Regions from separate parts of the Embleya sp. NPDC056575 genome, predicted to be linked through region 2. Evidence: riboswitches for the same ligand, from Rfam matches in the RefSeq annotation. Region 2 holds a riboswitch; each other region holds the start of a gene.

Region 1 (4,775 bases), on a different contig from region 2:
CGCCGTCCACCGTCAGGCGCGGGCCGCTGCCGGCCGCGCCGCCGACCAGTTCGCGCACGAGCGTGTACTGCGCGTGGTTGGTGTCCTGGTACTCGTCCACCAGCACGTGCCTGAAGCGCCGCCGGTAGTGCTCCGCGACGTCCGGGAACGCCTGGAGCAGGTGCACCGTGGTCATGATCAGGTCGTCGAAGTCGAGCGCGTTGGCCTGGCGCAGCCGCTCCTGATACATCGTGTAGGCCTGCGCCAGTATGCGCTCGGACTCGTTGATCGCCTTGGCCGCGAAGTCCTCGTGGTCGATCAGCTCGTTCTTGAGGTTGGACACCTGCGCGTTGAACTTGCGCGGCGGGAACTTCTTCGGGTCCAGGTCGAGGTCGCGGCAGACCATCGCCATCAGCCGCTGCTGGTCGGCCGAGTCGTAGATGGAGAACGAGGAGCTCATGCCGAGCTTCTTGTACTGCTGCCGCAGGATGCGTACGCAGGCCGAGTGGAAGGTGGACACCCACATCGCCTTGGTGCGCGGCCCGACCAGCGCCTCGACCCGCTCGCGCATCTCGGCGGCGGCCTTGTTGGTGAAGGTGATCGCCAGGATCTCGCCGGGGTGCACGTGGCGGGAGGCGAGCAGGTGGGCGATGCGGTGGGTCAGCACACGGGTCTTGCCGGAGCCCGCGCCCGCCACGATGAGCAGCGGGGACCCCTCGTGCACGACCGCGGCGCGCTGTTGCGGGTTCATCCCGTCGAGCAGCCGGGCCGGGTCCACCACGGGGCGCGCGGCGCCGTTGCGGTAGTAGGCGTCGCGCGGCTCGGGCGGCGGCGCGTACTGCCCCTCGTACAGGTCGTCCGGATAGTCCTCCGGCAGGCCGTAGACGTGGTTCTCGTCCGGCTCGGGCGGCAGCGGGATCTCGTCCGCGGAGCCGGCGGGGGACTTCTTGGCCGCGGTGTCGAAACCGGGCAGGGGGATGTCGTCGAAGAGGCTGCTCATCGTTCCCCGAGTCTAGGTGGGTGTCGGGCGGGTCGTGCCCGGCCGGTGTCGGCGGGCAGGGATCATTGCGCCGACAACCATCTTCGCGCCGTCGGACATCGGGTCGACCGGGATCGGGCCGATCACGGGTCGCCCGGCCGGCGGATGGAGTCGGAGCGGGTCGGATCGAGTCGGATCAAGGGAGTACATCGTGCTGGACGATCGCGACGTGGAGCGGGTCCTGGTGCTGGCCGCGCACCCGGACGACATCGACTTCGGGGCGGCGGGGACGGTCGCCACGTGGACCGAGGCGGGCATCGAGGTGAGCTACTGCCTGGTCACCGACGGGGACGCGGGCGGGTTCGATCCGGCGGTGCCCCGGTCGGAGATCGGCGGGATCCGGCGGGCCGAGCAGAGCGCGGCGGCGGCGCACGTGGGGGTGCGGCAGCTGTACTGGCTGGGGTATCCCGACGGGCGTGTGGCGGTCTCCATGGAACTGCGGCGCGACATCAGCCGGGTGATCCGGCAGGTGCGCCCGCAGCGCATGGTGATCCCGAGTCCGGAGCGGGACTGGGCCCGGCTGGCGCCCAGCCACCCCGATCACCTGGAGGCCGGCGAGGCGGCGATGCGGGCGATCTATCCGGACGCGCGCAACCCGTTCGCCCACCCCGAGCTGCTGGAGGCGGAGGGGCTGAAGGAGTGGACGGTGCCGGAGACCTGGCTGTCGCCGACCGCGGCACCGAACCACGCGGTGGACGTGACGGAGGTGTTCGAGCGCAAGATCGCGGCGCTGCTGTCGCACGAGAGCCAGACGGGCCATCTGCCGGAGCTGCGCGAGCACGTCGTGTCGATGCTGGAGGGCAACGCGGCGCGGTTCGACCTGGGCGCCGGACGTATGGCCGAGGTGTTCCGGGTGGTGGACACCCGCTAGCGGCGGCGGGATCGGCGGCTCAGGTCCACATCACGGCGATGGCGATGTTCGCCACGGTCAGCAGGCCGATCGCGCCGAGGACGCGCGCGGACACCCGCTCCGCGGCGCGGTTGCCCCACACCAGCAGCAGGATGACCAACAGGATGCCGAGCTTGGTACCGATCTTGGCGGTGTCCACGTCCCGGTCCAGTCCGGACCGCACCACGCCCACCAGGGCCAGGCCGGTGACGAGCATGGTCAGCGCGCCGTGCGTCATCGCGGGCACGATCCGCACGTCGCCGGTGCGCAGCGCGGACATCTGGGTGAGGAAGCCGCCGAGCAGGGCCGCGATGCCCACGATGTGCAGCACCAGCAGGATCTGCCGCAGAACGTCCACGTCGTACAACCCCTCGTCGATCGTCGCCCGGCGGGTACCCGGCCGCGGCGTTCTCGGCGCCCACGCCGGACCCCCGGCCGCCGTCCGGCAGCCTAGCCGGCGGCGATCCACGCCTCACCATCGGTCGAATGCCATTAAAGATCGCCAAAACGGATCAAGATCGACTTTAGGGAATCCGGGTGCATCTCCCGTGATACGCGGAGATGGAAACGGCGACATTGGTAAAGTTTTGGCAATGTGAAGGCCAATGGTGATGGTCCTGACACGCGTGTGACTAGTGTTCTGCGGCAGGCGATCGGCTCGAGGTCGGCCACCCGGTCGACACGATCGCCTCCGCCGAATTCGGTGACGGGTTTCGGTGACGGTGGGCAACCACGGTCGCCGCGACACGAAGCCGGAACCGGGGACCCTCGCAGTCCCTTGGGGTGAATCGGTGCTCCGGCACCGTAGGGCGCCTTCTTCCGCCCGAACCCGTCAGCTAACCCGGTAGGCGGCCGAGGAAGGAGACCCGCCACCAGTGGCGTCCCAACGTCGACCCGGGCAACACCGCAAGCCCAAGCCGCGCACCGCCGTGCGTACCGCCGCGACCGTCGTTACGGCCGCCGCGACGATGACCGGCGTGATGACCTTCGCCGGCACCGCGAGCGCGGACCCCGCGCAGTCGTTCCAGCAGACCAAGGACCGCGTCAACCAGCTGCACAGCGACGTGATCAAGGCCACCGACGCCGCCAACGGCGTCGAGGAGCAGATCGAGAAGCAGCAGGACACCGCGAACCAGACCCAGGCCCGGATCACCGAGGAACAGACCGCGCTGAACGCCCTGCGCGACCAGATCGGTGTCCTGGCGGCCAACCAGTACCGCAGCGGCGGCCTCCCGCCGTCCCTCTCGCTCGCGCTCAGCGGCGACCCCGAGGGCTACCTGCAGAAGTCGCAGATGATGTCCCAGCTCGACGGCCAGCAGGCCGCCAAGCTGAAGCAGATCGCGGCGCAGGCCCGAGTTCTCCAGCAGGACCGCACCGAGGCCTCCTCGCAGCTCGCGGAACTGGAGAAGCTGCGCACCGACCTGAACAAGAACAAGACCGACATCCAGGCCAAGCTCGCCGAGGCGCAGCGGCTGCTGAACACGCTCACCGAGCAGCAGAAGAAGGAAGTCCTCGACTCGGACGAGCACGCGAACGACACGCGTGCCAACGACCGCAGTTCGCGGGACAAGCAGGACACCACGCCGACGACCAACGTGCCGGCCTCCGGTCGGGCCGCGGCGGCGATCGCGTTCGCGCGGTCCCAGATCGGCAAGCCGTACGTCTCCGGCGCCGAGGGCCCCGGCTCCTACGACTGCTCGGGCCTGACCCAGGCGTCCTGGAAGGCCGCGGGCGTGCGCCTGACCCGGACGACCTGGACCCAGGTCAACGACGGTCCCCGCGTCTCCAAGGGCTCGCTCCAGCCCGGCGACCTGGTGTTCTTCTACTCGGACAACCGGCACGTGGGCCTGTACATCGGCAACGGCAAGATCATCCACGCCCCGCGTCCCGGCAAGACCGTGACCGAGGCGCCGGTCGACTCGATGCCGTTCTACGCGGCCATCCGACCCGGCTAGGCCCGGCCGGACCCCGTCACACGTACGAAGGCGCCCTCCCGTCGCGGGAGGGCGCCTTCGCGCGTGTCGCCGGTCGCCCGGCTCAGACCAGTCGCCGGTCCGTCGCCCAGCGGGTCAGCTCGTGCCGGTTGGACAACTGCAACTTGCGCAGCACGGCGGAGACATGGGTCTCCACCGTCTTGACCGAGATGACCAGTCGGCGGGCGATCTCCTTGTAGGCGTAGCCGCGCGCGATCAGCCGCAGCACCTCGCGCTCGCGCTGGGTGAGCCGGTCCAGGTCCTCGTCGATCGGCGGCACGTCGGTGGCCGCGAACGCGTCCAGTACGAAGCCCGCCAGGCGCGGCGAGAACACCGCGTCGCCCTCGCCGACCCGGCCGATCGCGCGGATCAGTTCGTCGCCGGTGATCGACTTGGTCACATAGCCCCGGGCGCCGCCCCGGATCACCCCGATCACGTCCTCGGCGGCGTCCGACACGGACAGCGCCAGGAAGCGCACCGCCGGGATCAGCGACGCGCACCGGCGCAACACCTCGACCCCGCCGCCGCCGGGCAGGTGCACGTCGAGCAGGACCACCTCGGGGCGCGTCTCGGTGACCACGGCCACCGCGCTCGCCACGTCGTCGGCCTCGCCGACCACCTCGACCGCCTCGCCGATCTCGGCGCGCACGCCGGTGCGGAACATCCGGTGGTCGTCGACGAGGACCACCCGGGTGCGGGGCGTGCCCTCGACGGGTGCGCTACTCGTCTCGGTGGTGTTCACGTGTTCGTCCTTCCCACAGCGGACCGGCCGGCGTCGGCGCGGCGCATCTCCAGCTCGACCTCGGTGCCCTCGCCGGGTTCGCTGCGGATGTTCGCGGCGCCCCCGTTGCGGCGCATGCGCCCGAGCACGGACTCTCGCACACCCAGCCGGTCG
Region 2 (4,775 bases):
ACCACCGGGGCGGCCGGTATCTCCCGGTAGCCGCCGATCCGGTAGGCGGGCCAGTCGTAGATGTCGCACCGCGCCGCCTCGTGCCGCGCCAGCGGCGTCAACAACTGCTCGCGCAACCGCGGCAGCCAGCCGAAGAAGTCGCCGGGCCGGGCGAAGTCGTCCAACCGCACCACGGGTGCGCCGGGCAGGTGCGCGGCGAGCGTGTCGGCGAACGTGGTCTTGCCCGAGCCGCCGATCCCGTCCACCACGATCAACCGGGTCCGGCCGACGGACGGCGGGAGCGCCACGACACACGCGGCCAACCGGACGGCCGTCGCGCACCGGCGCGGATCGAGCCGTTCGGGCCGTTCGGTGGGCATCGGCGCAGCCTACCCACCACCACGACCGGGCGCACCGGGGCCGGCGACCGCGCACCTCGCTCCAGTACATTTGTACTTGTACATCTGTACAACTCGGTGGGGAGGGCGCATGGCCTGGTTGTTCCTGGGGTTGGCGATCTCGTGTGAGGTGATCGCGACCAGTCTGCTCAAGAGCACGGACGGCTTCACCCGGTTGTGGCCGACGCTGGCGTGCCTGGGCGGCTATGCCGGCGCCTTCTATCTCCTGACGCTCTCGCTGCGCCAGTTGCAGGTGGGCACGGCGTACGCGATCTGGTCGGGGCTCGGGACGGTGGCGATCGCCCTGGTCGGCGCGGTGTTCCTGAACGAGCCGATGACGCTGCTCAAGGCGTTCGGGATGGCCCTGGTGATCGCGGGCGTCGTGGTGCTCAACCTGGGTGGTGCGCATTGACCGCGACCCGGGACCCGGAGGGCCGGCGGTTGCGGATCGTACGCGGCGCCGTCCAGGCCATCGCCGAGGTGGGTGTCGGCAACACCACGCACCGCCTGGTCGCGGCGCGGGCCGAGGTCCCGCTGGGGGCGACCACGTACTACTTCGCGTCGCTCGACGACCTGGTCGCCGCGGCACTGGCGTACGCGTCGGCGGAGACGGCGCGGATGGTGGAGGACTGGGCGGCGCGGATTCGGGGCAGCGACGACGTGCCCGGCGTGCTCACCACGCTCACCGCCGAATACCTCGCGGACCGACCTCGGGCGCTGGTCGAGTACGAGTTGTATCTGGCGGCGGCGCGCAGCCCCGAGTTGCGCGGTTTCGCGCGAGCGTGGGTCGAGGGGATCGGCGGCTTCCTGGCCGACCGGTTCGGACCGCCCGCCGCCGTGGCGGCGGTCACGCTCCTGGACGGCACGATGTTGCAGGTGCTGACCCTGGGCACGCCGCTGGACGAGGAGCAACTGCGCTGGTCCCTGGCACGCTGCCTGACGTCGTGAGCCGGACCCGGGTCCGCGCGGCGACGCTCGGGCGGGTCGTACGCATGCGGTAGGGTCGCGGTCAGCGAAGGGGAGTAGCCCCGCGAACCGGTCGTCGACATGCTGGAGCCCTCGGGTTCCCGGTGGCCGGGCCCGATCATCACGGGTGGGCGAGACCTTCGGCCAGGCAACGACGCGTCCGCGAATCTCGCGGACGCACCCCGTCGTGCCGGGCCGAGTGGTCCTCCAATCCGCCGAGCGGCGCTTCGTGAAGACCCGGGGCCCGGCTCTCGTAGAAAGCCACCCGGAATGCACCTCGACCTCCTGGCGATCCTGACCGCCTTCGGGCTGATCTTCCTCGCCGAGCTACCGGACAAGACCATGTTCGCGTCGCTCGCCATGGGCACCCGCATGCGCCCGCTCTACGTCTGGTTCGGCACCTCGACCGCGTTCGCCGTGCACGTCGCGCTCGCCGTGGGCGCGGGCGGTCTGCTCGGCCTGCTCCCCGGTTGGATCGTCAAGCTCGTCTCCGCCGCGCTGTTCGGCTTCGGCGCGTTCATGCTGCTGCGCGGTGGTGCCGACGACGAGGACGCGGACGGCGGCGGCGCGCGGATCACCGGGTTCCGGGCGGTGTTCTCGACCGCCTTCATGGCCGTGTTCATCAGCGAGTGGGGCGACCTGACCCAGATCACCACCGCCAACCTGGCCGCCACCAACGGCACCTGGTCCACCGCGATCGGCTCGGTCGCGGCGCTGATGTCGGTGTCCGCGCTGGCGCTGCTCGCCGGGCGGTTCATCGCCAAGCGCATGCCGTTGCAGACCGTGCAGCGGATCGGCGGGGTGTGCATGCTCGGCCTGGCGATCTGGTCCCTGGTCGAGGTCTTCGCGGGCTGACCCGGTGGGCGCTCAGGCCTGGGGGGCCGGGTCGTCCTCCGACTCGGGCGTGGTGCGGCCGAGCAGGCGTTCGTAGCGCTGGCGGGCCGCCTGCGGGGTGCCCAGGCCCAGGCCGAAGGCGATCTCCTGCCAGGTCATCTCGCGCCCCCGGGCCATCCGGAGCAGCCCCGCCTCCAGGTCGTCCATCTCGCCCCGGGCCATCGGGATCAGGCTCAGCGCGGCGGTGATGTCGGCGTGGTCGACCGCCGGCTCGCCGTCGGCGGGTTGCGCGATACCGCTGAGCAGGAACGACACCAGCCGGATCGCCTCGTGCGGGCCGAGCATGTACGGATGCACCTGCCGGGCGCGCTGCTCGTCGGTGGCCGCGTGCCGCTCGGCGATCCGGAACAGGGAGGCGTGTACGCGCTGGGCCCGCGCCTGCTCGGGGTCGGGCGCGGTGAAGGGGTCGTGGGATTCGGGGGTCGCGGGAGTATCCGGAGTCGAAGACATGATCACAGCATGCCGGGACGCACGGATCGATGTCAATGGATCGTGTCGCACGATTCGTGGTGAACAACTTGTTCACATCTGCCGGGATGCGGGTGCGAGGCACGGCCGACCCGATGCCCGGAATGTGATGTAGCCCGCATGGATAAAACGGACATAAATTATATAGCCGACTTCGGGTTGCAATTCATTTCCGGTGGCCGACGACGGATCTCGACTATTTTCCGTTACCGCTCCGTCACGCCACTCTCCGAGATATGCCCTCGTCATCGCGGGTGCTTCCGACCGAAGCCGGCCGAGATGTCGCCTTTATTCCGCCTTTACACTCCGGGCAAACTCTGCGATTCGGTTGTGATCTCCCCATCGCATTGCCTACCTTTCTCGCCGATTCACCTTTCGGGTGAACCCTGCCGCCGGTACGCCGAATCCCGTCGCCGGCAGCGGGATGTCTACAGCGAAGAATCCGACGGGAGCGGGGGAACCAGGTGAATCGCCGTGGCCGGGATCGTTCCGGTGACGGCTAGGGGTGAAGTCGCGTGAAGCGACCGGGCTGCTCCAGTCCGAATCCGACAGCTCACCTCGTAGGCGACAGGAGAGGACCCCATTTCATGCTGTCCGCAAACGCTCGCCACCGAGCCGCCCGCCCCGCCAACGTCCGCCGCTTCGTCGCGGCGGTGGGCATCGCCGGCATGGGAGCCGTCATCCCGGTCGCCGGTGCCGGTGCGGCCCACGCGCAGGTCCCCACCACCGACCAGACCCCCACCGGCGCCTCCGCCGTGCTGTCGGCCACGCCGACCGCCGCGGTCGACAGTGCCCCGGTCCAGGCCGAGGTCGCCGCGCCCGCGGCCGCCACCGCCGCGGAGAAGGCCCGCTACCTGGTCCAGGCCGGTGACACGCTGTCCCAGCTCGCGCTGACCAACAAGGTCTCCGGCGGCTGGCAGAGCCTGTACCAGCTCAACCGCGACGTGCTCCCGTCCGGCCCGGACCTGATCGAGATCGGCCAGACCCTGCGGCTGACCGGCTCGGCGCCCGCGCAGCCCAAGGCGGAGGCCCCCGCCAAGCCGAGCATCCAGGTCCAGCCGAAGACCGCGGTCACCGGCACGACCGCGCCGAAGCCGACGAGCAAGCCGTCGGTCGACGTCGCGGCCAAGCCCGCCGCCAAGCCGGCCACCGGTGGCTCGAAGGGCAACCAGGCGCCCACCGGCGGTTCCTCGAACACGTCGAGCAAGGCCGCCCAGGCCGTCGCCTTCGCCAAGGCGCAGGTCGGCAAGCCGTACGTGTACGGCGCCACCGGCCCGAACGCGTACGACTGCTCGGGTCTGGTCCAGGCCGCGTACAAGGCGGCGGGCATCTCGCTGCCGCGCGTGACCAACGACCAGTTCGCCGCCGACCCGCACGTGTCGATCGCCAACCTGCAGCCCGGCGACCTGGTGTTCTTCTACTCGGGCATCAGCCACGTCGGCATCTACATCGGCGACGGCAAGATGGTGCACGCCGCCAACTCGCGCAAGCCGGTGGAGATCGCCTCGATCAACACCATGCCGATCGCCGGCGCGACCCGCCCGAACTGATCGCGCGACCCGGCCGCGGCGGCGCCCGGGTGACCATCGCACAGCAGTGGCAGTGGCAGCAGTGGCACGGCGCTGTGCCCCCGACCGTGGTCGGGGGCACAGCGCCGTCGCACGTCCGGTGCCTACTCCCGCGTGGGGCGCGGTCGGGCGGTGAGTACCGCCATGTCCAGCGGCAGCGGTCGCAGGTCGAGCAGTTCGAAGCCGCCCTCGGCCAGCAACGCGCGATACTCCGCCACCGTGCGCTCGCGGCCCCGCGCGTTGGTCATCATCTGGATGTCGAAGCGCAGCGGCAACACCGACCGGCCCGCCTCGACGATCGGCCGCTCGACGATCGCCAGACGTGCGTCGACCGGCATCGCCCGGGCCAGGGCCCGCAACACGATCAGGCACTCGGGGTCCGCCCAGTCGTGCAGGATCCGAGCCAGCAGGTACACGTCCGCCCCGCCGGGCAGCGGATCGGCGAAGAAGTCGCCGACCACCAGGTCGCACCGCTCCTCGGCGGCCGACGCGGCGAGCAACT
Region 3 (4,775 bases), on a different contig from region 2:
CCGAGCCCGTCGTAGTTGCGCACCCGCCCACCGGTGACCGGGAAGCGGAACAAGCGGTCGAAGATCACCGCGTAGCGCACCAGCGGCGCGGTCGGCTCGCCCTCCGCGGACAGCGCGACCGCCTCGCGGAACGCGGTCAGGTCGCAGCGCAGCTCCTCCAGGGCGTACATCCAGAACGGCATGCGCTGCTTGATCATGAACGGGTCGAACGGCATGTGCCCGCGCATGTGGCTGCGGTCGTGGATCAGGTCCCACAACACGAACGCGTTCTGGGCGAGCTGCTGGCTCTCGACCAACGCCTGTGCCTCCGGCGGCAGTTCCAGGCCGAGGGTGTCCGCCGCGGCGGTACCGACCCGGCGGAAGCGGGCCGCCTCGCGGTCGCAGAAGATGCCGCCCCAGGTGAACCTGGGGACCTCGCGGACGGCCACGGTCTCGGGGAAGAGCACCGCCGAGTCGGTGTCGTATCCGTCGGTGAAGTCGACGAACGCGAGCGGCACGAACATCGCGTTGTCGTAGCGCGTCGCCTCCAGGTCGGCCAGCCACTGCGGCCACACCACGCGCAGCAGGACCGCCTCGACGTTGCGGTTCGGATTGCCGTTCTGGGTGGTCATCGGGAAGACCACCAGGTGCTCCAGACCGTCCCGCCGGTTCTGCTCGGGGCGGAAGGCGACCAGCGAGTCCAGGAAGTCCGGACGAGCGAAGTCGGCCTCGGCCCAGCGGTGGAAATCGGCCACGACGGCGTCGAGGTAGGCCTCGTCGTACGGGAACAGCGGGGCGAGCGCCGCGATGGCGGCGGTGATGTCGGCGACCAGGAGACGGGCCGCGGCGTGCCCGGACGGCTCGATCGAGCCGTCCTTGGCCTGAAGCGGACGCAGGTCGGAAACGGCTTCCTTGAGCACCGGCCACTGTGGGTGGTCGACGGCGGTACGGACGGCTACGCGGGTCATGTCGGACATGAAACCCCCTCAGGGAAACGCAGGAACCACGGCCAGGCGAACCTATGTCAAAAGAATTTCACGTGGCAAGGCCGATTCAAACGCAATCTTATCGTCTCCAGTGCGTTTTGCCCGAATAAGTTGAGAATGCGATCACTGGTTCACCGACCGAGCCGCCGACAGCTGTGGCTATTGACCGCCGATCCGACCCCTCCCTACAGTCTCGTTCTGTTCAACGGAATGTTGATTCCGCATCACGAAAACGGTCGGTCGGGGGAACGCCCCGGATCCGCATCCACTCCCGCTGCCCGAACCTGCGATCCCGTACGCCAATGGGCCGGACCGTCCCCGCGACGGCACCCGCATGTGGAGGCACGGACATGGGCTGGAAAATCACCGGAAGATCCGCGCAGGCGACCACGCATCCCGTCGACGAGGTCCTGCCGCCCGGGCGCATGCTGGTCGGCGCCCTGCAACATGTGGCCACCATGTACGCCGGCGTCGCCGCCCCGCCGCTGATCATCGGCGGCGCGCTCGGCCTGCCCCCCGCCGAGACGACCACGCTGCTGGGCGCGAGCCTGCTGATCGCGGGCCTGGCCACGCTGCTCCAAACGATCGGCTTCTGGCGGATCGGCTCGCGACTGCCGTTCGTCAACGGCGTCACCTTCGCGGTGGTCTCGCCGATCCTGGCGGTGGCCGCGGCCAAGCAGGACGCGACACTGCCGGTGATCTTCGGCTCGACCATCGTCGCCGGCGTGTTCTGCTTCGTGCTCGCCCCGGTCTTTTGCCGACTGGTCCGCTTCTTCCCGCCGGTGGTCGGCGGGACGGTGATCACCCTGATCGGCGTGTCCCTGCTGCCGGTGGCGGGCAACTGGGCGCAGGGCGGCGACCGGAAGGCGGCCGACTACGGCTCGATGACCAACCTGGGCCTCGCCGCCGCGACGCTGGTGGCGATCCTGGTCCTGCATCGGGTGCTGACCGGATTCGCGCAGCGCGTCGCGATCCTGCTCGGGCTGCTCGTCGGCACGCTACTGGCCATCCCGTTCGACCGGGTGGACGGGGACGCGCTGAGCGGGCTCGCGGTGTTCGAGGTGCCGCGGCCCTTCGCCTTCGGGGCACCGCAGTTCGACGTATCGGTGACCGTGTCGATGCTCGTGGTGATGATCGTGTGCATGACCGAGTCGACGGCCGACATCATCGCGCTGAGCGAGGTGGTGGACAAACCCGCCGACGACCGCACCATCGCGGGCGGGCTGCGTGCCGACGGCCTGGCCACCGCGTTCGGCGGCGTGTTCAACGGCTTTGCCTGCACCGCCTTCGCGCAGAACATCGGACTGGTCGCGCTGACCCGGATCCGCAGCCGGTTCGTGGTCGCGGTCTGCGGCGGCTTCCTGGTCCTGATGGGCCTGATGCCGATCGTCGGCGGCCTGGTCGCGCTGGTCCCGCAGCCCGTGCTCGGCGGCGCGGGCGTGGTCCTGTTCGGCACCGTCGCGGTGGCCGGCATCCGCACTCTGGGCAAGGCCGATCTGAACGCCGGCTCCAATGCGCTGATCGTGGCGGTCGCCCTGGCGTTCGGCGTCTTCCCGATCGCGTTCCCGGACTTCTACCACGCGTTCCCGGAGAAGGTCGCCATGATCGCCGAGTCCGGCATCTCGGCAGGGTCGATCATCGCGGTCGTGCTCAACCTGCTGCTCAACCACACCGGCCGCGCGGGCGGCAAGGCTCCCGCCGAACCCACCGACCCCGCCGTCACGTTGCCGGCCCAGTCCGCCCAACAGCCCACCCGAGCATGACCACATGCACGTGGGCCCCGCCGAAGTGTTCGGCGGGGCCCACGTGGTGAGGGTGGATCAGACGGCGAGCTTGGTGCCCACGGCGATCACGTTCGGGTTGTCGCCGATGACACCGGCGTTGGCCGTGTGCAGGGCCTTGTAGCCGCCCTTGACACCGAGCTTGGCCGCGATCGCGGACAGCGTGTCACCGGACTTGACGGTGTAGGTGCCGGAGCCCGACGCCCGCTCGGTCGCGGCCGACTTCGGCGCGTCCTGCTTGGCGACGTCCTGCTTGGGCTGCACGTTGAGCTTCGGCGCGTTGCCGGTCGCGGGCTTGGCCTCGGACGCCGGCGCGGCCTTCGGCTCGACCGAGGACTTGGTCTTGCCGGTGGTCGAGGACTCGGCCGTGGCGTTGGGGTTGCCGCCCTTGCCCAGACCGGCCTTCACGGAGCAGACCGGCCAGGCGCCCGGGCCCTGGCTCGCCAGGACCCGCTCGGCGACGGCGATCTGCTGCGCCTTGGAAGCCTGCGCGGCGCTGGCCGCGTACTGGCTGCCGCCGAACGCGTTCCAGGTGCTCGGGGTGAACTGCAGACCGCCGGAGAAGCCGTTGCCCGTGTTGATGCTCCAGTTGCCGGTGCTCTCGCACTGGGCGACCGAGTCCCAGGTGGACGAAGTCGCGGCGTTCGCGCTGCCCGCCATGCCCACGAGGGGAAGGACGAGACCCGCACCGGCGGCGACGGCGATGCCGGCGCGACGGCCACGAGAGAGCGAACGAACCGGAGCGGTGATGGCACGGAAGGTCATTGATTACCTCGTCGGGCGCCTACGAAGTTAGCTGTCGGGTTCGGACGATTGGCCCGGCCTCGCCTGTCACAGGCATGGCTTCACCCCAGGCATCGGCAGTGCCGATGTCGGCTCACTTGGTTCCCCCGCTCCTGCCGCCAGTCGATATCGACTGCTTCCCTCGGGCGGCGGCAGGATTCGGCGTACCGCCCGGGGAGTTCGCTTGTGCGAACAACCACGAAGCTACGCACCGGTTCGCCGGGTTGGCAAACATTTCGGGCGGTTTGTGACGTCCCCCATAGGGAGGAATAACACCTATTTGCCCGATTTGTCGCCGTCCTTGCAGGTCACGGTCCGGCGTACGCGGTGCGCGGCCGCGTGGTCACGCGTGCGTCAGCGACGGGCTATTCCGTCGCGGGCAGCTCTACCGGAACCACTACCCATTCCTCGTCCCAGAGGAACGTCGCGCCGCCGGTCGCGAAATTGGGCACATCGGCCACCGTGGCCCGCCCCTCGGGCGAATCCAGCACCGCCTCGAGTTCCGCGCGCGAGGGCGCGTACAGCGCGACCACCAGGTAATAGGGCGGCTCCGCGCCGGACGGATCCGGCTCGCACTTGCCGATGGTCCAGCCGGTCAGTCCCGGCATGGTGCGCGCCAGTGGGACGTGCTTGTCCCAGTAATAGGCGTCGAACGCCGCCGGGTCGTCGGGGTGGCCGTAGAGCACGGTCAACTTGTACATGCCGGGTCCTCACGCTCGTGATGGTCGGACGGACGGACGTGCGCTTGCGCCACGCGTTGGCTGCCGGGGGCGTGGGTTACGGATGGGCCGGAGTGTCGCCCGCCGTGGCGACGCCCCCACTCGGAGTGATGCTCTTGAACGCCCGCGCCTGCTCGGTGATGGCCACCTCGGTCGGCAGGCGCTCCATGCTGGAGGCGCCGAAGAAGCCGACCACGCCGGTGGTGTGGGCCAGGACGTACGCCGCGTCCTCGGGTTCGGCGATCGGCCCGCCGTGGCACAGCACCAGCACGTCGGGGTTGACCTCCGCGGCCGCGTCGCGCATCTCCTGCACCCGCTCCACCGCCTGATCGAGGGTGACCGCGGTGGTCGCGCCGATGCTGCCCTTGGTGGTCAGCCCCAGGTGCGGGACCAGCACGTCGGCGCCGGCCGCCGCCATCGCGCGGGCCTGCTCGGGGTCGAAGACGTACGGCGCCGTGAGCAGACCGCGCTCCGCCGCCAGCCGGATCATCTCCACCTCCAGGTCGTAGCCCATCCCGGTCTCCTCC

The links. Region 2 has a riboswitch for cyclic di-AMP ahead of ACFRCG_RS24430 (NlpC/P60 family protein). Riboswitches for the same ligand answer to the same signal wherever they lie in the genome.
Region 1: linked by a shared signal. The riboswitch ahead of ACFRCG_RS34830 (NlpC/P60 family protein) and the one ahead of ACFRCG_RS24430 (NlpC/P60 family protein) in region 2 are both predicted to bind cyclic di-AMP.
Region 3: linked by a shared signal. The riboswitch ahead of ACFRCG_RS14435 (transglycosylase family protein) and the one ahead of ACFRCG_RS24430 (NlpC/P60 family protein) in region 2 are both predicted to bind cyclic di-AMP.

The regions. Positions count from the first base shown of each region.
Region 1 is NZ_JBHTVA010000056.1:67,452-72,226, reverse strand. It holds gene pcrA (DNA helicase PcrA) at 1-979, opposite strand, end outside; gene ACFRCG_RS34840 (PIG-L deacetylase family protein) at 1,170-1,889, shown strand; gene ACFRCG_RS34835 (hypothetical protein) at 1,909-2,265, opposite strand; cyclic di-AMP (ydaO/yuaA leader) riboswitch at 2,635-2,773, shown strand; gene ACFRCG_RS34830 (NlpC/P60 family protein) at 2,783-3,862, shown strand; gene ACFRCG_RS34825 (LuxR C-terminal-related transcriptional regulator) at 3,945-4,622, opposite strand; gene ACFRCG_RS34820 (PspC domain-containing protein) at 4,619-4,775, opposite strand, start outside.
Region 2 is NZ_JBHTVA010000031.1:35,286-40,060, reverse strand. It holds gene ACFRCG_RS24455 (uridine kinase) at 1-359, opposite strand, end outside; gene ACFRCG_RS24450 (DMT family transporter) at 469-789, shown strand; gene ACFRCG_RS24445 (TetR/AcrR family transcriptional regulator) at 786-1,325, shown strand; gene ACFRCG_RS24440 (TMEM165/GDT1 family protein) at 1,614-2,198, shown strand; gene ACFRCG_RS24435 (DNA-binding protein) at 2,211-2,687, opposite strand; cyclic di-AMP (ydaO/yuaA leader) riboswitch at 3,130-3,286, shown strand; gene ACFRCG_RS24430 (NlpC/P60 family protein) at 3,293-4,255, shown strand; gene ACFRCG_RS24425 (methyltransferase) at 4,378-4,775, opposite strand, start outside.
Region 3 is NZ_JBHTVA010000015.1:89,671-94,445, forward strand. It holds gene ACFRCG_RS14425 (DUF6421 family protein) at 1-956, opposite strand, end outside; gene ACFRCG_RS14430 (nucleobase:cation symporter-2 family protein) at 1,316-2,728, shown strand; gene ACFRCG_RS14435 (transglycosylase family protein) at 2,786-3,511, opposite strand; cyclic di-AMP (ydaO/yuaA leader) riboswitch at 3,512-3,699, opposite strand; gene ACFRCG_RS14440 (EthD family reductase) at 3,895-4,230, opposite strand; gene ACFRCG_RS14445 (phosphoenolpyruvate hydrolase family protein) at 4,307-4,775, opposite strand, start outside.